2 regions of the Chryseobacterium sp. sg2396 genome follow, and region 2 is predicted to be linked to the other one. Evidence: riboswitches for the same ligand, from Rfam matches in the RefSeq annotation. Region 2 holds a riboswitch; the other holds the start of a gene.
The links. Region 2 has a riboswitch for fluoride ahead of ACED20_RS00695 (voltage-gated chloride channel family protein). Riboswitches for the same ligand answer to the same signal wherever they lie in the genome.
Positions count from the first base shown of each region.

Region 1: it holds a riboswitch for fluoride, as region 2 does, so the genes downstream of both, ACED20_RS07615 (voltage-gated chloride channel family protein) here and ACED20_RS00695 (voltage-gated chloride channel family protein) in region 2, are expected to answer to the same signal.

Region 1 covers NZ_JBHGAQ010000005.1:223,336-235,283, reverse strand. Annotated here, with positions in the region: gene ACED20_RS07630 (MFS transporter) at 1-927, shown strand, start outside; gene ACED20_RS07625 (hypothetical protein) at 1,093-1,281, shown strand; gene ACED20_RS07620 (hypothetical protein) at 1,372-1,533, shown strand; gene ACED20_RS07615 (voltage-gated chloride channel family protein) at 2,847-4,151, opposite strand; fluoride riboswitch at 4,183-4,255, opposite strand; gene ACED20_RS07610 (sugar phosphate isomerase/epimerase) at 4,589-5,467, opposite strand; gene ACED20_RS07605 (acyl-CoA thioesterase) at 5,469-5,936, opposite strand; gene ACED20_RS07600 (arsenate reductase family protein) at 6,033-6,389, shown strand; gene ACED20_RS07595 (DUF3060 domain-containing protein) at 6,785-7,153, opposite strand; gene gcvT (glycine cleavage system aminomethyltransferase GcvT) at 7,263-8,339, opposite strand; gene ACED20_RS07585 (hypothetical protein) at 8,354-8,830, opposite strand; gene idi (isopentenyl-diphosphate Delta-isomerase) at 8,827-9,345, opposite strand; gene ACED20_RS07575 (hypothetical protein) at 9,508-9,768, opposite strand; gene ACED20_RS07570 (hypothetical protein) at 9,765-10,115, opposite strand; gene ACED20_RS07565 (phosphoheptose isomerase) at 10,357-10,767, shown strand; gene ACED20_RS07560 (D-2-hydroxyacid dehydrogenase) at 10,857-11,816, shown strand; gene mscL (large conductance mechanosensitive channel protein MscL) at 11,871-11,948, opposite strand, start outside.
Region 2 covers NZ_JBHGAQ010000001.1:152,363-164,310, reverse strand. Annotated here, with positions in the region: gene ACED20_RS00725 (multicopper oxidase domain-containing protein) at 1-954, shown strand, start outside; gene ACED20_RS00720 (class I SAM-dependent methyltransferase) at 984-1,649, shown strand; gene ACED20_RS00715 (LysR family transcriptional regulator) at 1,658-2,551, shown strand; gene ACED20_RS00710 (YeiH family protein) at 2,629-3,612, shown strand; gene ACED20_RS00705 (WD40 repeat domain-containing protein) at 3,674-4,639, shown strand; gene ACED20_RS00700 (hypothetical protein) at 4,669-5,133, shown strand; fluoride riboswitch at 5,154-5,220, shown strand; gene ACED20_RS00695 (voltage-gated chloride channel family protein) at 5,252-6,556, shown strand; gene ACED20_RS00690 (DUF190 domain-containing protein) at 6,567-6,923, shown strand; gene ACED20_RS00685 (phosphatase PAP2 family protein) at 6,931-7,533, shown strand; gene ACED20_RS00680 (outer membrane beta-barrel family protein) at 8,117-10,357, opposite strand; gene ACED20_RS00675 (EamA family transporter) at 10,516-10,932, opposite strand; gene ACED20_RS00670 (phosphatase PAP2 family protein) at 10,943-11,737, opposite strand; gene ACED20_RS00665 (HD domain-containing protein) at 11,751-11,948, opposite strand, start outside.

The DNA.
Region 1 (11,948 bases), on a different contig from region 2:
CCAAAAGAGCATCTGGTATACCAGTACGCCGGATTGCGATTTATTGCAGGGATTGGCCTTGCCGGAGAACTCGGAGCCGGAATTACCCTGGTTTCCGAAAGCCTGCCGAAGAATTTAAGAGCTATCGGGACGTCCGTTGTAGCCGGTTTCGGCCTGATGGGAGCAGTGGTGGCGCAACTTACGGTAGAATTGGCAGGCGGGTGGAATATTTCTTATCTCATCGGCGGTGTGCTGGGAATCATGCTGCTTTTTCTGAGAATCAGTGTCTCCGAATCCGGGATTTATAAAAACATTGAACATAAATCGGTTTCCAAGGGAAATTTTTTTTCCTTTTTCACCAATAAAGACCGTCTGATCCGATATTTAAAATGCATTGCCGTCGGGTTGCCTACCTGGTATTGCATTGGGATTTTAGCCGTATTGGCCAATCAGTTTGCACCGGAAATGGGCATTGCCAGTCTTAATCCAGGGAAGGCGATTATGTGGGCTTACATAGGTATTTCTGTTGGTGACCTTGCCAGCGGGTTTATTTCGCATCTTCTGAAATCCCGGAAAATGGCTATCTTTTATATGCTTGCCTTTACCATTGTCGGGGTAGCCATCATGCTGTTCGGAAATACGAACTCGGAAACGAAATATTATATGTTCTGCGTCTGGCTGGGGCTCGGAACAGGATATTGGGCAATGTTCGTTACGCTGGCCGCCGAGCAGTTCGGTACAAATATCAGAAACACAGCTACCACTACCGTCCCGAATATGGTACGCGGGCTGGTTCCGGTGATGATCTTTGCATTTGATGTTTTAAAGAAAGATTTTTCCGTAATCATAAGTGCTGCCATGGTGGGAGCCATTGTCTTCGGGCTGGCGTTTTATTCAGCTCTTACCGTTTCGGAAACGCATGATAAAGACCTGGAATTCGTAGAATAAATTCCGGTGTTTAAGAAATATTTAAAACAACTTTTACGTTATACGGTCAATAAGTGGAACAAGATAAATAAATTATCAAATTTCATATTAAATTATGCTTTGAATAATTAATATTTGTTTAACTTTGAAACGTTACCAAATTGTTTAATTTAAAAACCAATCACAATGCACAATTTTTTAAAAAACGCGAAAAAGCTAAAAAAAGCAGAGCTTAGAAACATCACAGGGGGAATAAGCGGAACGCCGGATCTTTCAAAATGCGGATGCAGCTGTTCAGGATCTGTAACGGGACCATTTTACTGTGTTCAGTACATCGCTTGTCCGCAGGTTTACACTTGTAACGATGCTATATAAGAGCTTGTCTCGATTAGAACTAAACATTTCCACATTTAATACGCAAAAGCCTTTCGGATCTTCCGGGAGGTTTTTGTCATTCTGGGAGTAATGCTTTTTGAACACGAAGCTCACGGAGGATTTTATTATGATGTTGTTTTTAAGGTTCACAAAGCCGCAGGTGCTTATAAGAGCGATGAAACCAAAATTTTTGAACAGACCATTGAAGAACGGAAGCGGACTAAAAGCTCCGTAGGAGCTGCCTGTTCATAGATGAATAAAAATATTAATCAAGCCCCGTAGGGGCGACCTGCTATCTGCTGTCCGCCGATGGAACACGAAGCTCACGGAGGATTTTATTATGATGTTGTTTTTAAGGTTCACAAAGCCGCAGGTGCTTATAAGAGCGGTGAAACCAGAATTTTTGAACAATATGATATGTTTTGAAGAACGGAAGCGGACTGAAAGCTCCGTAGGAGCTGCCTGTTCATAGATGAATAAAAATATTAATCAAGCCCCGTAGGGGCGACCTGCTATCTGCTGTCCGCCGATGGAACACGAAGCTCACGGAGGATTTTATTATGATGTTGTTTTTAAGGTTCACAAAGCCGCAGGTGCTTATAAGAGCGGTGAAACCAGAATTTTTGAACAATATGATATGTTTTGAAGAACGGAAGCGGACTGAAAGCTCCGTAGGAGCTGCCTGTTCATAGATGAATAAAAATATTAATCAAGCCCCGTAGGGGCGACCTGCTATCTGCTGTCCGCCGATGGAACACGAAGCTCACGGAGGATTTTATTATGATGTTGTTTTTAAGGTTCACAAAGCCGCAGGTGCTTATAAGAGCGGTGAAACCAGAATTTTTGAACAATATGATATGTTTTGAAGAACGGAAGCGGACTGAAAGCTCCGTAGGAGCTGCCTGTTCATAGATGAATAAAAATATTAATCAAGCCCCGTAGGGGCGACCTGCTATCTGCTGTCCGCCGATGGAACACGAAGCTCACGGAGGATTTTATTATGATGTTGTTTTTAAGGTTCACAAAGCCGCAGGTGCTTATAAGAGCGGTGAAACCAGAATTTTTGAACAATATGATATGTTTTGAAGAACGGAAGCGGACTGAAAGCTCCGTAGGAGCTGCCTGTTCATAGATGAATAAAAATATTAATCAAGCCCCGTAGGGGCGACCTGCTATCTGCTGTCCGCCGATGGAACACGAAGCTCACGAAGAGTTTGTTACCATCTTGCTGCTCTAAGGTTCACAAAGCCGCAGGTGCTTATAAGAGCGATGAAACCAAAATTTTTGAACAGACCATTGAAGAACGGAAGCGGAATAAAAACTCCGTAGGAGCTGCCTGTTAATAGTTGTAAATAAAAATATTAATATAGCCCCGTAGGGACGACCTGTTATCTGCTGTCGGCTAATGGAGTACAAAGCTCGCGAAGATATTTCCGGAATGATGCTTCTTTAAGGTTCACAAAGCCGCCTGTGCTTAAAAGAGCAGGCTGCCTAAAATCAAATGGCTTATTCAAAACAAACATTCATCACTCATCACTCATAATTCATCACTCATCATTTATCTGTTATACATCTTCAAAACTCTTATCGACCAGATGTTCGGATCGTATGTTTTTGGCTTCCCCGATTTTTTGTTTCGTATAAATGCTGTTATTTCCGGAAAAGAGATAGGATACCACACAGGCAATCGCTACGTAAACCCCGCATTCTGCGCCGAACAATTCAACGCCCATCAGCATACAGGCCAGCGGGGTATTGGTTGCTCCTGCAAAAACTGCCACAAATCCCATTCCTGCCAATAAACCGTACGGAAGCGAGATTACTAAGGATAAGGCACTTCCCAAGGTGGCTCCTATAAAGAACAGCGGAGTTACTTCTCCGCCTTTAAAACCCGCGGAAAGCGTAATGATGGTGAAAATCATTTTCAAAGCAAAATCATAAAAAGGGAGGGACTGGTCAAAAGATTCCAGAATAGCAGGGATTCCCAATCCGATATAACGGGTGGTTCCCATCGCAAAAACAGCAGCGGCAACGAGTATTCCCCCAATTACGGGACGCAGCGGCGGATATTTTATTTTGGATTTGAAAAAGAAATCGGTTTTATGGAGTAGTTTACTGAATGCTGCTGCACAGATTCCAAAAACAATGCCTGCAAGAATGCTGTAGGCAACCGGAAGAAATTCAAGCTTCGGAATAAAATCAATGTGATAATGCGTGTGTTTGGCTTTCCAGAGATTCGTAACAATATCCGCTAAAATGGCAGCTACAAAAGCCGGAAAAATAGCATTGTAACGAATCTTTCCGATGAGAAAAACCTCCAGTCCGAAGACGGCTCCGGCCAGTGGAGTTCCGAAAACCGAACCGAATCCTGCGGCCATTGCAGAAATAAGCAGGACTTTGCGTTCATTTTTATCAAGCCTGAAGGGTTTGGTGAGCTGGTCGGCAATCGCTCCGGCCATCTGCAGGGCTGTTCCTTCACGGCCTGCCGAACCACCGAAGAAATGCGTAACGATGGTTCCCAAATACACAAACGGAGCCATTTTCAAAGGGATCGTGTCATTGGGTTCATGAATGTTTTCCAGCAACAGATTATTCCCTGCTTCCACATTTTTTCCGAAATGGTGATAAAGTACACCCACCAGAAAACCGGCTAACGGAAGAAAAGCAACGATCCAGATATGGCTTTCCCGGAAATCCGTTGCCCATTGCAGGGACATTAAAAAACCTGCTGAAGCAGTTCCGACCAGGCCGCCGATGATACTGCTGATCAAAAGCCATTTAATGACATACGGAAGCGATGGGTATTTCCTGAAAAAGAATTTTATATGAAATTGAAGATATGTGCTTAAAGTGCGCTGAAGTTTAGACATAGTTTTCCTGATCAAATTATGGTTGATAATCTATTAATCAGGCGTCATCAGCCCGTTTGAAACGAGGCGGTTGGGGAAGGAAGAACACCATTTCCTTTTGTAATGCAAAGATAAAAATAATTTTAGATAGTTTGAATTAAAAATACAAGACTTAGAGGATGTTTAAATTTTAATTCAGCAAACTTTCCGTCATTTCTCTTAATTTTCTGAATTAAATAAACTTTGTTTATTCTTCACTTTAATACAATGATTTCAATTGATTTTATTGAATATCGCAGGGCAACCGACATATTATTTTTTTAAGCTAAAATAGCTTAAATTCTTAATGTTAAAATATAAAAGGTAAATTTAAACAGACTCTTAGAAGATGTTTAAATTTTAACCCAGAAAATTTTTGTCATCTCTCTTAATTTTCTGAATTCCAGTAATTATGCCCATTAAATATTCCTCAGAAAAAAATCGTTTTTCAGAATATAATCCCGGCTTATCGTAATGCTTTCAAACATATCCTTATCACTGGTATCCTGTTCCAGAAACCAATATTTCAGCCCTGCTTTTTCTCGGGCTTTAAAAATGCGCTCAAAATCGATGCTTCCGTTTCCTATTTCTGCAAAATCCTTTGTCCCGGCTTTCATGTCTTTCACATGCCAGAGCGGAAAACGCTTCGGGTATTTTTCAAAATAGGTCAGCGGATCCATCCCTGCTTTTGCCATCCAGTAGAGGTCGAGCTCCATTTTAACAACATCCGGGGAAGAATTTTTTAAAATAAAATCATAAACCGTTTCCGTTTCATCAAGTTTTTCAAATTCAAAATCATGATTGTGGTAAGCGAACCGAATTCCTGCTTTACGGGCAGTTTCCCCCGACTTGTTCAGAAGTTCCGGAAGCTTCCGGTAGTTGTCCGCAGTACGTTCCTCCGGAAAAAGATAAGAGCAGACCATATATTCTGCACCGATGTCATAAAGGTCTTCCACCGATTTTTCCCATCCGTTCAGCAGGGTTCCGGGATCATGATGAAGGATTCCGGTAGTGTGGTGGGAGCTGATGACTTTCATTCCGGTATTTTTCAGGATCTCCTGAAATTCGTTTCGGGATTTCCCGAAAAAGGTTCTGTTATAACCGTAGATTTCCAGGCGGGTAAAACCTAATCCGGCGAGCTTTTCCAGTGTTTTTTCCAGGTCTTCGGAAAGAGCATCACGAACAGTGTATAATTGAATGGCCAATGTCTTTGTATTGCTTGAAAGGTTAGAAATTCCGCAGGCATATAAACCTAATAGTCCCAGCGACGAAAGTTGGATGAAATCTTTTCGCTGCATACTATAAAAACGGCTTCATTTCGTCTTCGATCTGTGTCCTGAGTTCCATCAGCCGGATGGCATATTGCTCCTTTTGTTTTTCCTCTTCAGTTTCCGGAATCCATTTGGGAACGGGAAGTTTCTTGCCGTTTTCGTCCACTGCTACAAAAACAATAATGCAGTGGGTTTTCTTATCGAACGTCGGTTGTTTCAGGTTTCTCGACGATACATTAATGGAAATATGCATGCTCGAAGAACCGGTATAAATTACCTGCGCTTCTACCTTTACCACTTCCCCGATCTTGATCGGCTCATAAAAACGGATTCCGCCAACGTAAACCGTTACGGAATAATTTCCGCTCCAGGTTGTGGCGCAGGCGTATCCTGCCTGATCGATCCATTTCATGACGCTTCCGCCATGGACGTTGCCTCCGTAATTCACGTCCGAAGGTTCTGAAATAAACTGAAAGGTAACCGGTTTGTTATCCATCCTGTAAAAATTTGATTAAAGGTATTTATAATTTTTAAAAGTTTGGATTAAATCTTACTTTTGAAAACCGAAATGTAAATAAATTCCTGAAAATAAATGAAAAAAGTATTTTACCTCAAAACCTGTGATACCTGCCGAAAGATCCTTGCTCAGTTCGACCTTACCGGATGGGAAATCCGGGAAATAAAGAAAGATCCGGTGACGGAAGATGAACTTGCCGAAATGTATGTGCAAACAAAGTCTTATGAAGCACTGTTCAGCAAAAAGTCTACTCAGATCAAGCAACGAGGGCTGGATGTAAAAACACTGACGGAAAATGATTTCAAAAATCTTTTGCTGGATCATTATTCCTTCCTGAAACGTCCGGTTTTTATCACGGAAGACCGGATTTTTGTCGGGAATGACAAAAAGAATCTGGAAGAATTGAGGGCATTTTTTGGAATGAAAGATTGATGACAGACTAAATATAAACCTCATAGGTTTTCGAAACCTATGAGGTTTTTTTAAGATCTGCGATTGCAGTTTCAATCAGAGAAAAATTTTGTAACGAAGGGGTGATTAACCTAACGGGTTTTCAAAACCCGTTGGGCTTTGCTGCACGAAACGAGCGTCTCCGGAGGCCTATAGTCTAAAGACAGGCTGGATCATCCTAGCCCGGATAGGAACGGCATCCTTTTTTGTTTTTTGGCCGGACCTTGATTATTAAAGTCCAAAAGCTGTAAAAACAAAAAAGATATAGAGGATAGCCGGATCAAGCTCCTGAAAATCAGTCGTGAAATCCCATGTTAAAATAAATAACTCCAGAGGTCAAGAAAACCGGAGCTATTTTATTAAAGATTGAAATTGTTTTATTTTTTACGGACGCTGTTGCCTACGCCGCTGGAAGATACGGAGGGTTTACCGTTTTTATTGGGCGCGGTCGTATAGAAGATTTTGTTGTTGGTTCCCTCCACGGAGATCCGGGAAATTTTGTCGGTATAGATTGTATTTCCGGAACCTGACACTTCCAGCCGTGAGACGTATCCATTGATGGTAATGATGTTCTTCACGCCTGAGATTACTGCCGTTCCTCCATCCGAAGAATAGGTTTTTGTCTGCCCTACACCGTCTACAGTGATGGTACCGGTGCTCTGGCTGTTGGTGCGTGCCTGGGCACTGGCGAAATGCATACCGAATAAAAGGATCCCGAAGGCTGCTGTTTTTTTCAGAATTTTCATACGATGATATTTGAGTAGAATATTGCACAAGAAAAATGCCAGTTGCTGAAAACAGCATAAAAAAACCGTCCTGCAATGATACAGAACGGCTGTTAGATTTAAATTTCCGTTATACAAAAGGTGCTTTTACTACTTTTGCCGGAATATTCTTGTTTCTTACCTGGATGAAGATTTCAGAACCCAGCTTGAAGTGTGGTTTGTCTACGTATGCAAGACCCAAGCCTACTTTTTTCATCGGCGACTGGGTACCGGAAGTTACTTTTCCGATCACGTTTCCTTCGGCATCTAACACAGGATAGTCGTGTCTTGGAACGCCTTTGTCAGTTAATTCAAAACCGACTAATTTTCGGGTAACGCCTTCTTCTTTTTGCTGGGCAAACGTTTCTTTGGAAACAAAATCTTTATCGAATTTCGTGATCCATCCTAAGCCGGCCTCGATCGGGGAAGTGGTGTCGTCGATATCGTTTCCGTACAGACAGAATCCTTTTTCGAGACGTAAGGTATCTCTGGCAGCCAGACCGCAAGGGATAATTCCTTCTTCAGCACCTGCTTCGATGATGGCATCCCAAAGGGTTGCGGCATCTTCATTCTTAAAGTAGATTTCAAAACCTCCGCTTCCGGTGTAGCCGGTGTTGGAAATGATGACATCGTTTACCCCAGCCACGGAACCTATGGTGAAGTTATAATAAGGAATTTCGGAAAGGTTGCTTTCCGTCAGTTTCTGAAGGATTTCCGTTGCTTTCGGACCCTGAACAGCTAGTAATGACATATCGTCTGAGGCGTTTGTCATTTTGGCCCCGAATGTGTTGTATTTGGAAATATGATTCCAGTCTTTATCTATATTTGAAGCATTGACAACCACGAAATATTTATCGTCTTCCATTTTGTATACGATCAGGTCATCTACAATACCTCCGTCTTCGTTCGGAAGGCAAGAGTACTGAGCTTTACCGTTTTCAAGCGCATTTACATTGTTGGTGGTCACATACTGCAAAAGTTCTTTGGAACCCGCTCCTTCAATGAAAAACTGTCCCATGTGGGAAACATCGAACAGGCCTGCTTTTTCTCTTACGGCAAAATGTTCTTCGGTAACTCCTGAGTATTGTACAGGCATTTCAAATCCTGCGAAAGGTACGATTTTAGCGCCTAAAGATACGTGCTTGTCGTACAATGCTGTTTTCTTCATGTTTAATTTTATATTTATTTCTTTATTTTAAAACTGTCGAAAGCTTCGTTGAAAAGCTTCATATAATTCCCGTTCCAGTATTTCTGTCCGCAGTTGATGGTAACCAGGAAGAGATCTTTATCCTTCTGCAGGACTTTGGTGGTCCAGACCAGCTTCTGTTTTTCGTCAAAATATGTATACAGGTACTCGGTGTATCCTTTCTTTCCGTTCTTGGTTTTGATCTTACTTTCTTCATCCGAAGATTTATACAAAGCAAGGATGAATTTTTTGGTTTCCGTTCTCGGGAGGTTCAGGTCGTGGTATTCCGAGATGGTAATCGCACCAACTTCATTGCCGGGAAAAATATTGATGATATTGCTGTCGTCCGTTACCTTCCAGCCTTCGGGGAGTGTGATGGAGTAGTTGTCGTTTTCATAGACTTTTGTCGGAACCGACTGGGAAAATACCCATGATCCGATAAAAATCAACATGGCTGCAGTTAATCTTTTCATCGGTCTGAAAAATGGTGTTTGTATTCTTCCAGGATAATCTTGAACCATTCCGTAAAATGTTCCGGGTTTTCAGTCATCTCTTTATCCAGGTTTTCCATGGAAATGTAACGTACTTCCTCCACTTCGTTGGTATTCAGTTGGAACTCATCTTCAAAAATACCGGTAAAAACGTGGTCGAGCTCATGTTCCCAAAGTCCGTTGCCGACGTCCGCTTTATAGATGAAATTGAATTTTTCCGTCAGTTCCGTATCGATACCGAGTTCTTCTTTCAGCCTTCTTTTAGCCCCTTCAAGATAGGTTTCTTCCTCCCTTGGATGCGAACAGACGGCGTTGGTCCATTTCAACGGAGAGTGGTACTTACCCGAAGCCCTTTTCTGCAGCAGCATTTCGCCGTTCCTGTTAAATAAGAATACGGAGAAAGCACGGTGCAACAGGCCATTAACATGGGCCTGCTGCTTTTCCATAAGGCCAAGAACTTTATCTTCGGGATTTACTAAAACTACGAATTCTTCCATTTCTACAAATGTAAGTGTAATAAATGTATTTTGGAAATTTTTGGTAAAACATCATATTTTTTGAATAATCGGGGTTTTGTCGATTACCAAAGATAACTGTTACGGATCGCTCCTTCTGCTTTAAAAAAAACCGTTTTCCAAAAGACAAACAACTTGTTGTGATTACTTTATGTCTTTCCAGATATTCCGGTGAAGGGTTTCTATCGTATTTCCTTTAATGACAAACTTGTCCGGCCCTTGGATATAGTCGATCTCTCCATGGCTGTAAGTCATTAAATTATAATTTACCGTTACCGTATCTCCTTTCTGTTCGAAAGTCAGGAACCGGAAATCCGAAAAATTGGAAGAAGAATTTGGCATCTGGTAAAAATCCTGCTTAATCAATTGTTCTGCTGCTGCATCTTTCCGAAACCATTTTTTCACCAGGTCTTTCTGTGGCTGCGAACCCTGTTTTCCAAGTCCCAAAGCCGTTGTAAGGCCGCAGTTCCCATCTTCACAACTGAACCTCCTAGACCACTGTATAAAGCAGCGATCGCCTTCAAGGGTTCAGAAAGTTTTGCAATATCATTACCCTCGATTATTCCGGGAGTCTCTTTGGATTCGGTGATTAAGCGGTAGGTTTCCGTTTTTGCCTGCTCTTTAATTTCTTCAACCGGAGTATGATCTTTTTCAGGCGGAGTACCTGCTATGGTATCAGAATTTTTCAAGACTGCTTCTTCCTTTTTATCGTTTTTGCTGCATGAAAAGAGAATAAGTGTACAAATTCCCATAGCTGGCGGGTGAATTTTCATAGGTAATTCTATATTTGAGTTCCGCAAAATACCATATTAAATGATTTCAAAAGCCTCAGTAATGGCGCAAAAACAAAAATTTCAGATAAAATATTTAAAACAGGATGATTGCCGATATTATTTATGAAATAAATGTTTTTTCAGGCAGAATTTAATATAAAGCAAGATTAACAAGCCTTTTTGCAGTAAAAACCCTAACTTTGTGATTCAAATTTTTATGATGGAATTAGAATACATAGATCACTTGAGTCCGATTCTGAAGGACGGCGTAAAAAATTATTTAATCGATATCGACGGAACCATTACTGAAGACGTTCCGAACGAGGAACCTGAAAGAATGGTTACCTGTGAGCCTTTTCCGGATGCCCTGGAAACCATCAACAAATGGTACGACGAAGGCCACCAGATCTGTTTCTTCACTTCAAGAACCGAAAATCTTAAGCAGATTACCATCGACTGGCTGGATAAGCATGGTTTCAAATACCATAGTGTATTGTGCGGAAAGCCGAGAGGCGGAAATTACCATTGGATAGACAACCATTTGGTACGCGCTACAAGATACAAAGGCAGATTTACCGATCTTGTGGAAAAGCAGGTTACGATTGAAGTATTCAGGGAAGAAGAGGAATAAAAAATTTACCGTAAAGATTAAACGATTAAATCTTGCAGCAGCAGGATTAACGTTCGTTTTTTTCAAATATTAAATCAATAAAAAGTTTTATGAAAGTTTTAGCAAACGACGGGCTGGATCAATCCGGCATTGATGCATTAAAAGAAAAAGGGTTTGAAGTAATAACCACAAAAGTTCCTCAGGAACAGCTGTTGGATTACATTAACGAACATAAGATCCGTACGATTTTGGTGCGTAGTGCCACCCAGGTGCGTAAAGACATCATCGATAACTGTCCTTCGATCGAAATTATTGGAAGAGGAGGTGTAGGAATGGATAATATCGATGTAGACTACGCCCGGGAAAAAGGAATTCATGTGATCAATACGCCTTCGGCTTCTTCGGAATCCGTTGCTGAGCTGGTGTTTGCCCATCTTTTTTCAGGTGCAAGATTTCTGCAGGACTCCAACAGAAAAATGCCGTTGGTAGGCGATACCGATTTTGCCGGCCTTAAAAAGGCCTATGCCGCAGGAATCGAGCTGAAAGGTAAAACCATCGGGATCGTCGGTATGGGAAGAATCGGGCAGGAGGTTGCTAAAATTGCTCTTGGTCTGGGAATGCGGGTAATCGCAGCAGACAGCAATGTAGGAAGAGCAAGCATCAAAGTGAAATTTTACAACAACCAGTTTATCAATGTAGATATTGAAACGGAACCGCTTCAGGACGTGCTGAAACATTCGGATTTTATTACGCTTCACGTTCCGGCCCAGAAGGAAGGTTACATGATCGGAAAAAAAGAATTTGAAATCATGAAAGACGGTGTGGCGGTGATAAACTGCTCAAGAGGAGGGATTATTGATGAAGCGGCCCTTATTGAAGCGCTGGATTCGGGTAAAGTGAAATTTGCAGGACTTGATGTTTTCATCAATGAGCCAACGCCTTCCAAGGAGATCCTTACCCATCCGAAGATTTCCATGACTCCTCATACGGGTGCTTCTACACTTGAAGCGCAGGACAGGATCGGATTATCGCTGGCAGAGCAGATTTCCAGTATTTTACAGATTCAATAAAGAAATTTTTCACCAGTATAATAATAAAGCACTTCAAAATGAAGTGCTTTATTATTATAGATTATTTTTGGCTTTCAGCAAATCTCTGATTTCCATTAATAATTTTTGGTCTTCGGTTGGTCCTGCCGGTAC
Region 2 (11,948 bases):
GATGCGCCTGTAAAGGACTTGAAATTTACCCTTACCGGAAATATGAACCGCTATGTTTGGAGTATGGATAATAAAATCCTTTCTGAGACGGATAAAATTCCTGTGAAGAAAGGTGAAATCTTACGCATTACCATTTACAACAACTCGATGATGCGCCATCCGATGCACCTTCACGGTTTTGATTTCAGGGTAATTAACGGAAAAGGAGAAAAATCGCCCCTTAAAAACGTTTTGGATATTATGCCAATGGAAACCGACACTATTGAATTCCTTGCAAATGAAGAAGGAGACTGGTTTTTCCATTGCCACATTCTGTATCATATGATGTCAGGTATGAACCGTGTTTTTGCAGTCGGTGATTATCAGAATCCAAATTTACCAAATAAGAAACAATCCTATAATATGTTGCAGAAAGAAAGCAATATGCCTCACTTTATGGCAGAAAATGATTTTGCCACCAATGGAAATGACGGACAGGCAATGTTGCAAAATGCAAGATGGAGCTTGGGTACAGAATGGCGATTGGGTTATAACAGTATGCACGGTTATGAAGTGGAAACTCATTTTGGAAGATACATCGGGAAAATGCAATGGTTGATGCCTTTTATTGGTTTCGACTGGCGATACCGTAAAATGGGAATGGATCAGCAGGAAAAAAACCTGTTTGGACAGACCAACGAAAAAGATACCCGAAGAGCATTTAGTTTGGGGGTTATGTACACTTTGCCAATGTTAATTAACTTTCAGGCGGAAGTTTATCACGATGGCATTGTAAGATTAACGTTGATGCGTGAGGACATTCCTATTTCTAAAAGGTTGAGAGGAGGATTTATGGTGAATACCGATAAAGAATATATGGGAGAGCTCAAATACATTATCAATAAAAACATTGGAATCCGAGCTCATTATGACAGTGATATGGGATGGGGAGCGGGAATATCGCTGGTTTATTAAAATTATTGAAATCTAAGCCTTTCAAAATTATGAAAGGCTTAGTATCTTTGAATAAATACCAGACTTTAAAAATGAAAATAGACAATCAAGCAGTGGAACACTGGAACAGTATTTATGAAAACAAAAACGAAAATGAGGTAAGCTGGTACCAGGAATATCCGCAGGCTTCCATTGAGTTTATAAAGGAATTAAAATTACCTCTTACAGCTCATATCATTGATATTGGTGGTGGAGAAAGTCGTTTGGTAGATGCTCTTTTAGATATGGGCTACACCAATATCACAGTTTTAGATATATCCGAAAAAGCATTACAAAAGACCCAAAACAGATTGGGAGAAAAGGGCAAATTGGTACAATGGGTTGTAACCGACATCACTGAATTTAACCCAACTGAAAAATATGATCTGTGGCACGACAGAGCAGTTTTTCATTTTTTAACTGATGAAGAGAATATAATAAAATACACTTCAATTGCTGAAAGGGTAATCAGTCAGGATGGATTTTTGATTATGGGAACATTCTCTGATAAAGGCCCGACCAAATGTAGCGGACTTGAAATAAAGCAATATACAGACAAATCACTGAAAGATGCTTTTAAGGATTCTTTTAAGCAATTTAGTTTTCAATATATCGACCATTCCACTCCTTTTAATACAGTTCAGAATTTTTTATTTTGTACATTTCAAAGAAAATAAAATAGCAGATGTTCGATTTCAGATTGAAAGTATTTTTTACCGTAGCAAAAAGGCTCAACTTCACCAAGGCCTCGGAAGAACTTTATATTACACAGCCTGCCGTTACGAAGCATATCAAAGAGATTGAACACTATTTCAAGGTTAAACTTTTTGACAGAAACGGAACAAAGATAAAACTAACGCCAGCCGGAGAAACTTTGCTTCAGTATGCGGAACAAGTGTTTGCCATCTACCAAAATATGGAATTTGAACTGAATGCTTTTACTCAAAATAAATCAGGAGCGATACGTATTGGTGCAAGTACTACCGTTGCACAATATCTGCTGCCTCTTATATTGGCTGCATTTCATCACAAGTTCGGCAGTGTAAAAGTGCAGTTGGTTACCGGAAACACAGAACAGATTGAGCAAGCTTTGCAAAATAAAAATATCGACCTTGGAATTATTGAAGGTAGATCAAGAAATACAATATTTAAATATACTCCTTTCGTTAAAGATGAATTGGTACTTGTTGGAAAATCAGGACATCCTCTATCAAAAAAATTATCTGTAAAAATAGAAGATATAATAAAGTATAGTTTTCTTTTACGTGAACCGGGTTCCGGAACCTTGGAAGTCATTGCACACGCCCTTAAACAAGCTGGTATAAAAATAAGTGATCTCAACTTGGAGATGCAGTTGGACAGTTCGGAGAGCATCAAAATGTATTTACTCAATTCTGAAGCTTTGGCTTTTCTTTCCATATATTCTATTTTCAAAGAACTTAAAAATAACGAATGTACCGTGGTGGATGTGAAAGGGCTTACTGTCGAGAGGGAATTCAATTTCATTCGAACGCAGGGTGAAGGTGAAAGTCTTTCCGATTTATTTATAAAATTCGCACTTAGCTATAACTTTAAGTAATGACAGATTATTTATTTTGATTTCTTTTTCACTGATGATATGATGAATTTTGTACTATAAAATTAAAGAATCATATTATGCAAGATCATCAAAATAACACAGAAAAAAAGTCTTTACGAAGATTCTTAGAAAAAAGCATTACAGCAAGAGAAGTTATTTTTTTCGTACTCGTTGTATTATGCCTCTCTCCTTTTGTATCCCCTCCTGTTGCTTTGCTTTTGGGACTCATCGTTGCACAGTTCATTGGTCATCCTTATCTGCACCTTAACCACAAGGCAACACATATCCTGTTGCAGGTCTCAGTCGTAGGATTAGGTTTTGGAATGAACGTAACCAGCGCAATGAAAGCGGGCAAGGAAGGGATTGTATTTACCATAGTTTCCATCATAGGAACACTGGTGATCGGATATTTGATGGGAAAATTTCTTAAGATCGACAAAAAGAGTTCCTATCTGATCTCTGCTGGAACAGCTATTTGCGGAGGCAGCGCCATTGCAGCCATTTCTCCTGTCATCAAAGCCGAAGAAAAGCAGATCTCAGTAGCATTGGGTACGGTTTTCATCCTTAACTCATTGGCACTATTTATTTTCCCAATGATCGGTCACGCATTGAATTTGTCTCAGACCCAATTTGGTTTATGGAGTGCCATTGCCATTCACGACACAAGTTCAGTAGTGGGAGCGGCAAGCAAATATGGAGCTCAGGCTTTGGAAGTGGCAACTACGGTGAAGTTAGCCCGCGCTTTATGGATCATTCCTGTGGCATTTCTGTCTACATTTCTTTTCAAAAACAAAGGCAGTAAAGTAAAGATCCCTTACTTCATAGGTTTATTTATTTTGGCTATGATCGCCAACACCTATATTCCCTTTGTGCAGAATTTCAGTCATTATCTTACAGGGATTGCCAAAGCAGGGCTGACCTTAACTTTATTTTTAATTGGCTGCGGTCTCAACAGAAAATTACTGATGAGCGTTGGTTTTAGACCTTTAATTCAGGGCGTTGTACTTTGGGGCATCATTTCTGCTGCTGCATTATGGGCGGTCACTTCTTTTGCCAGTTAAAGATTTATTGCTTAATGTATTTGAACAAATTAATATTATACTTTACTAAACAACAAATAATATGAAATCACTACGATTTAAAATCTCACTGATAGTTCTGAGCTTTACGATAAAAGCATTCGCACAAGTTCCATTCGATGGGGATATTAAAAATAATTCACTTGCGGTTAGCCCTGATGAAAAAATAGCGGTGGCATCTTACAGCGATTCTACAGAAATTAAAATTTATGACCTATCCAAAGCCGAGTTAAAAACCACCATCAAAGGCTTTGTTAATCCCAGAAATATTCTTTTCTCTCCGGATGGAAAGCTAATTTACATTACCGATAGTAGTCTTGGATATCTGATGGTTTATGATTCTGACAATTATCAGCTGATTAAAAAATACCCGGTTGGCTATGGTGCCTTTGGAACTGCTATCTCAAACGATGGAAAACAGCTGTTTATCAACAATGAAGCAGCCAATACGGTAACATTGGTCAATCCAGGAACATCTGAGGTCAAGAATATCATTACGGGCTTCCATCAGCCCAGACAGGGAGTAAAATTTAATCCTGATAACACAAAGCTCTATGTGACAAATTTTGGAAACGACCATATCACAATTGTTGATGTTAAAACGCTAAAAATAGAAGGAGAAATGGAAGGCTTCAATAAGATCCGGGCAATCTCGATCAGTAAAGACGGTAAAACCTTATATGCAGCGAACAGTGGAACAAATGAGCTGCTTATGGTGGACATAGCCGGCAAAAACATTATTCATCGTATTCAGGTTGGTAAGGATAATTACGGAGCAAGTCTGTCACCGGACGGAAAACTTGTGCTGAGTGGTAACAAGATTGATAATACTATTTCAGTGGTCGATGTTAAAACCAATAAGAACATCCAAACTATCAAAGGTTTTAAAGAACCAAGACAAGCCATCGTTTTTTCAAAAGACGGGAAGTTCTTTTATGTATTGAACAACGATCTAAGTGTGGATAAGGTCAGTATGGCTAACTATAAGATCGTTCAGTCAATGAAATGATCAGGTGATAATAAATATTAATGTTTGAAATGGCCACAGAAATCTTACTGATCACTGAAGCAAAATCTTCTGATACAAAATCTTTTTACAAATGCAATACACCTTTGTACAGGAGCGTAAAGTCAGCCTTTGAAATGCAATTTGGTAACTTTGAAACTGATATTGATTTTTTAGCATTTTTTGAGGAAATAAAATGCAAAATTGAATATTTGGTGACTGAAGAAATTGACAGAAAGGATATGACAATCAGAAATAAACAACGTTCTGAAAATGTTGACTCGCTTTCGAAAAGATTAAGAACACACCGTCCCAAATGTATTATCATTATAATGAAAGATATTGAAAAATTTGTTTTAATGGCTATAGAAAGAGCAAAATTATCAGAAGTCTTATTTATCAAAAGTGTTCCATTCCCTGCAATGAGTGAAAGAAACAGAATCAATTGTGAGCTTGGAATAGCAGAAATTCTTAAAGACTATCTTGCAGGTCATTGATTTTTTACTACCTTTGATTATTCAAAAAAGGGAATGGTGTCTCCCTTATCCAACCGCCCTAAAAAAGCTGATGGCGCCTGATTAAAATTGAGTGTTCAACATTTAATCAGGATATATTATGCGGCATTATCAAAAATCTAAAGGGCAGAGATCCCTTATTAGAACAAAAGTATTTTTTAGAGCTTACCCAACCCTTCCCTATGTCATCAAATGGTTATTGATTAGCCTTATTCTTGGATCTTGTATCGGAACTGCGTCAGCATTATTTTTAGAAACATTAGGCTGGGTTACTGATTTTCGGGAAAATCATCTTTGGTTAATTGCCCTTCTTCCAATAGCCGGTTTCGTGATTGGATACATCTATCATCAATTCGGCAAAGAAGTAGAAGCCGGCAATAACCTATTGATCGATACCATTCACGACCCTAAAGAGATTATACCATTTCGTATGGCACCATTTGTTTATCTCGGTACACTCGCGACACATCTATTTGGAGGATCTGCCGGAAGAGAAGGAACTGCAATACAAATGGCAGGATCTATTGCCGACCAATTTACAAAACCACTAAAACTCGATCCAAATGAAAGAAAAGTTCTGATCATCTCTGCCATTGCCGCAGGTTTTGCTTCTGTATTCGGAACACCGTTGGCTGGAGCAATTTTTGGGTTAGAAGTCTTTTTGATTGGAAGACTTAAATATGATTCGATTTTTCCTGCATTTGCATCGGCAATCATCGCAGACTTGGTCACTAAACTTTGGAAGACCGGACATACTCATTATCATATTCCGACCATTCCTGATTTTTCTTTTTTAAATGGTCTTTATGCAATTACTGCGGGTATAGCTTTCGGGCTATGTGCTGCTCTTTTCAGCAAAACCATTCATCAAGTAAGCAAAATTTTTAAAACAAAAATCTCTTATCCTCCATTAAGACCTTTGGTTGGAGGTATTTTAGTTGCAACCGCTGTTTGGGCTTTAGGAACTACAAAATATATTGGGTTAGGAATTCCTACTATTGTTTCGTCTTTTGAACAGCAATTACCTGCCTACGATTTTGCATTAAAAATGATTTTCACCATTGTTACTTTAGCAGCAGGATTTAAAGGTGGTGAGGTTACCCCATTATTTTTTATCGGAGCTGCATTGGGAAATGCATTGGGCTATTTTATTCCGTTACCAACAGGGCTTTTGGCAGGAATGGGCTTTGTAGCGGTTTTTGCAGGAGCCACCAATACACCGTTGGCTTGCAGTATTATGGCAATCGAACTTTTCGGGAGCGATTGCGGTGTCTATGTTGCTATTGCGTGCGTAGTTGCATATCTTTTCTCAGGGCATAGCAGTATTTATGGAAGACAGATGATTGGTGAGCCTAAACACAACAGGTTTGGAAGTTATACCGGAAAAAGATTAAATGAACTTTAAAACTAAAACAATGCACACAGAAAATTTAGCCATCGTAAAAATATATTTCCGATACGGACAATCAGTAACAGGGCAGAACTTTTGGAGAAGAATTTGGAATAATAATTTAGGAGATTATCTTTTGAAAAAGGCAAGGCAAAGTTCTATCAATCAAGCCAATATTTTTACTGCAAAAAGCGGATATTTAAACAATGGCCGTATTCAATATAATATTTCTGAAATCCCTTCATCTGAAAATACCGTTTGTTTAGAGTTGATTGATGACTATAATAAACTAAAAAATTTCTTGAATGAAAACGCAGAGTTTTTAAGGGCAACACATTTGATACTTATCAATAATCATAAATTTAATTACGATTCTAACTGAAAATAAGATGAAAGACTTTATACTGAAAATTGACACAGAAATCCTTTTATGGATCAATGGTCATCATACAGACTTTTTGGATCAATTGATGTGGTTTGCAAGCGGAAAACTAAGCTGGATCCCATTGTATTTTGCTATTTTAGTATTATTAGTTCTAAAATATAAAAAGCAAAGTTGGTGGTTGATCATCCTTATTCTTCCATTGATAACTGTGAGCGACCAGTTAGCAGCATCTATTATTCGTCCCTTATTTCAACGTCTAAGACCAAGCCACACAGAAGGATTGCAAAACCTTCTGCATTATGTCAATGGTTACACTGGCGGACAATACGGTTTTGTATCTGCCCATACATTAAATGTTTTTTCACTTGCAACTTACCTCAGCAAAACAACGCATAAAAATATACGATGGTTACCATATGTTCTATTTCCTTGGGCATTTTTTGTTTCCTACAGCAGAATTTACCTCGGTGTACACTATCCTACCGATGTTATTGTTCCGATATTTCTTGGTATTTTGAATGGCTTATTGTTTTTCTGGATCTATCGAAAAATGAAACCTTTAATTTTTAGAGATTCACTATCCACAATAGATAATAACGACAAATAAAGCCATTTGATTATCAGAAATACAAGTTAGATCGATTCTGTATTTTCCAAATTAAATTGCAAAAGATCTCAATCTAATTGAAATCATAAATTAAAATGAGCTTTGTGGTTCTTGCTTAATTTGGCTCAATCGAACCAAATCATCGATAAAAGTGTTTGAAGATATGCTCGTCTTGTCACTTAATGATACAACTATTTGATAGCTATCTTTTTTTATAGATATAACATATTAATTATCAAACTTTTACAGGATTGTATTTTATGGTTTGAATTTTTTCACTTGAAATCTCAGATCTGTCTAAAATAAACAGACTAAAATGCTAAATCAGAAATTTCATAGGTATTGAAGCGCGGTTTGAAGTCTCATTAAGGCTCTGGTATTTTTCCTATTTTGGTTTATTATAACTTTTTTATAATAAATATAGTAATTCCAATATAATATTAGCTTCCTTCTCTTACATTCCTAACCAGTATAGTAATGTCACCTGCTACGTTTTAATGAATAATTTTATGAATGTTTTTTGGTACATTTCAGTATGTCATTATTTTATTTGTTAATGATTAAAGTTTTTAAGCTATAATTTTCAGCTTCCTTGCGAAGCCGCATTCAGAAAATCATCACTAATATCTTTATCTTTTTTTAAATCCATTTTCCCAAATTTATAACTGAAACTGATCCCGAAAGAACGAAGCGGTAAATATCTCACAGAATATGAGCTGTAATCACCTGTTTCAACAGTTGTCGCCTGTTTAATATATCTGTTGAAAGGATTTGTTGTTGTAATTCCTATGCTTGCTTTTTTATTCCAAAACTGTTTACGGGCTGCAATGCTATAAGTAATCGACTGAGGATTTTTTCCCTGAATATTGTTAGCTGCAGAATTATAATTCCCAAACATTTCTATGATAAAATCTTTTGGAAACTGATAATTCATATTCAGGTTTAAGCGGTAACGGAATCCCATATCAACATTTCCAAAATAATCACTGACAATATATCTGTGAAACAGCATCATATTCCCACGAAGATTTAATTTGTTATTAAAAAACGGAAGCGAACCCGATAAAATACCTCCCGAATTATACTCTTTTCCAATATTATCTCTGGAAGTCACAGAAACATTGGTATAATCTTTACCATTCACAGTATAAGTCGGATAAAATGTAGTAATTTGTTTCAAATCCTGACTGTTGATTCTTTCTGTAAGTGTGAATGAGAGATTAGCACCACTTTCAAAATTTTTGTTGTAACCCAATTCCATATTATCACCAATTTCCGGTTTTAATGAAGGATTTCCGGTAGTAATGTTATGAGGATCACTGAAATTTAAAAATGGATTCAGCTCAGCATATTCAGGTCTTTCTACCCTTCTTGTATAAGCTAATTTTACGGTTTCTCCACTTTCAAATTTATGAGATAAAATAAATGAAGGAACAAGCAAACTGTAAGATGGAATGTTTGTATTTTGATAATCAATCTTAACGGTTGTGTATTCATAACGTGCTCCGGCTCTTACATCGAGCCAATTATTAAATAATTTTAATGAAGAAGAAAGATACGCTGCATACACTCCCATATCATATTTTAAATGGTAAGACTGAAATGGATCTGATTGGTATTGTCCGGATAAATCATCCAGAACATTCACATCCGTATTATTGGTAATGTGCTGAAAAATCGCTTTTGTACCCATTTCTAACGTAACATTATCATTGATTGGCTGTACATAATCTATCGATAAATTATGACTGATATCTGTTCCCGGATTACTTCCCATAATACCATCATAAGGAGAAAAAGCTCCCGCCAAACTTTGAGTCTGCAAATAATTACTTTTTGGTGAACCATAACTTACCACATAATCTGCAGTCAATTCCTGACCTTCTTTCTGAAACGTTTTTCTGTAGCTTAAATTTCCATCGATGGAATTTACCGAAGAACGATTGTCAGAATTTCTGTAACCAATAATGGACTGTGCGTTCGAATTGGAAAAATCATTGATATATTGTTCCTGATTGATAAAACCGATACTTTTATTGGCAAAATCATTGTAAGAAACTGAACCGCTCAAGGTATTGGTTTTATTAATTGACCAATCAAAACCTAGACCTGTACGATAACCGTGGCGTTGAAAATCTGTATAACCGTTTTGCAATAATCGGGTTTGAGTTGTTTCAGAATGTGAAAATCTGTCCTGTGAAAATGGCGTTCGTGATTTCAGCTGTGCATTTCCACTGAAAAAAGCATTCATACTGAAATTATTATTTCTAAAATTCAGATTTACAGAACCTGTTTCAAAACGTGTTCCAACAGAAGTATTGATAATCCCATTGATTCCTTTTACTTTACTCTCATTCAGAACGATATTGATGATTCCTCCGGTTCCCTGTGCATCATATTTTGCTCCGGGACTTGTTACCGCTTCGATACTTTTGATCTGACTTGCCGGAATCGAAGCCAATGCATCTGCAAGACTGTTCCCGAAAATACTTGAAGGCTTTCCATTAATGAGAAATCTTACATTCGGATTTCCCTGCAGTTCTACATTTCCGTCTGCATCTACAGTTACCTGCGGAACTTTTCTTAGAACGTCGATTGCAGCTCCACTTTGAGATGTTACATCATTGGCAACATTATAGACAATTTTATCAACTTTATTTTCGACAATGGCTTTCTTACCGGAAATAATTACTTCCTGAATATTTTTGACCTGATTATTTTTTACAGTATCAATTGGTTTACTGTCTGTTGTTCCAGCAGTGGTGGTTTGAGCATTTACTAAAACAATAGAAAGTAAAGCAATAGGTAGTAATAATTGTTTCAAAGTGATTTATTTATGCGACAAAAATGAAACCCAATTCTGAAAAAATCTTGAATATATAAGCATTAACATAAAAAAGTACATTTTAACTTTCATTAATGATTGATATAAAAAGACACAAACCAGTTATTCTTACCTTTTTGTTTCTTAATAAGTTTACATTATTTTAATGCAAATAATATCGTTCCGCTGATTATCAGCACCGCTCCCATTGCAGTTTTCAGAGTCAGCGTTTCTTTAAAAAACAATACGGCAAAAATAATGGCTATGGCAACACTTAATTTATCAACCGCTGCAACCTGCGAAACTTTTCCAATTTGCAAAGCTTTGAAATAAAACAGCCAAGACAATCCTGTTGCAACGCCTGATAATACAAGGAAAATAATATTAAACTTTGATAACGAACCAATATCTTTCGCTTCTCCTTTGATGAAAACAACGCTCCAAACTAATACCAGAATAATAATCGTTCGGATTCCTGTCGCAAGATTAGAATTGATATTAGACACTCCTATTTTAGCAAAAATAGCCGTGAATGCAGCAAAAAGTGCTGAAAGTAATGCATAATAAATCCACATTATTCAAGGTTTAAAAATTTTTAACAAAACCAATTCCCACGCTTTTATTTTGGTAATAAGGCATAACCATTGTTGCCGAATTTTTATTTTTTCCGCCCAAAAGATGATTGATTTTTGGATAAAGCCAATATGCCAATTCCGTGGAAAGAATCCCAAATCCTGCACCTCCAACTACGTCTCCAAACCAATGTTTATCATTCATCATTCTGTAAACTCCTGTAAAAATGGCTAGTGAATATCCCGAAATTCCCAATAGAAAATTAGTGTCCTTATATTCTCTGAACATAAATTGTGCAGAAGCAAAAGCAATCGCAGTATGTCCCGATGGAAATGATAGATTATTGGATTGGTCCGGCCTTTCCTCCTTTGTTATATGTTTTAAAGGAAGTACAAATGCAGAAGTAATCAACATTGAGGTTCCATAAATGATAGTTCTGTCCCTGAAATTGTGTTTCCCTTCAACTCCAAATGCATTTAACCCATAAACCAAGGCTGCAGGAGCAAATTGCGTGTAGTTGTCTAACCTGATATGATCTGGTTGATGTTCATTGATTTCGTCTCTTGTGGAGAAATTGAGTTGTTTTAAACCATTGACACTTAAGCTTGCAACTCCATATCCAATCAACGCAGTTGGAATGATTAATTTTTTATAGCTTAAAGTATTTTTTTCTGTATTTAAGACAACGGCGCTGTCTTTCTTGACTTCCTGAGTCTGGATTGAATCATTATTCTGAGCGGAAAATTTCCCGCAAACTGATAGTAAAATGAAAAAGCCGATGGCTGCTTTATGACGATAATTTGACATTTCTTTTTGGGTATTAAAATTTGTTAGAAGAATTCATCAACTGAATATTTACATCTTTAAATTTCTCGAGAACGTCTTGTCCATACGATGTAAAATAGTGTTGATGTTGTAAAAATATATGGTTCTCCATTTGCCATTCTTCATTGGTAAAAATTAGTCCGAGAAATTTTTCGAACTCAAGTCTTAAAGCTTTTTCATATTGATAATAATT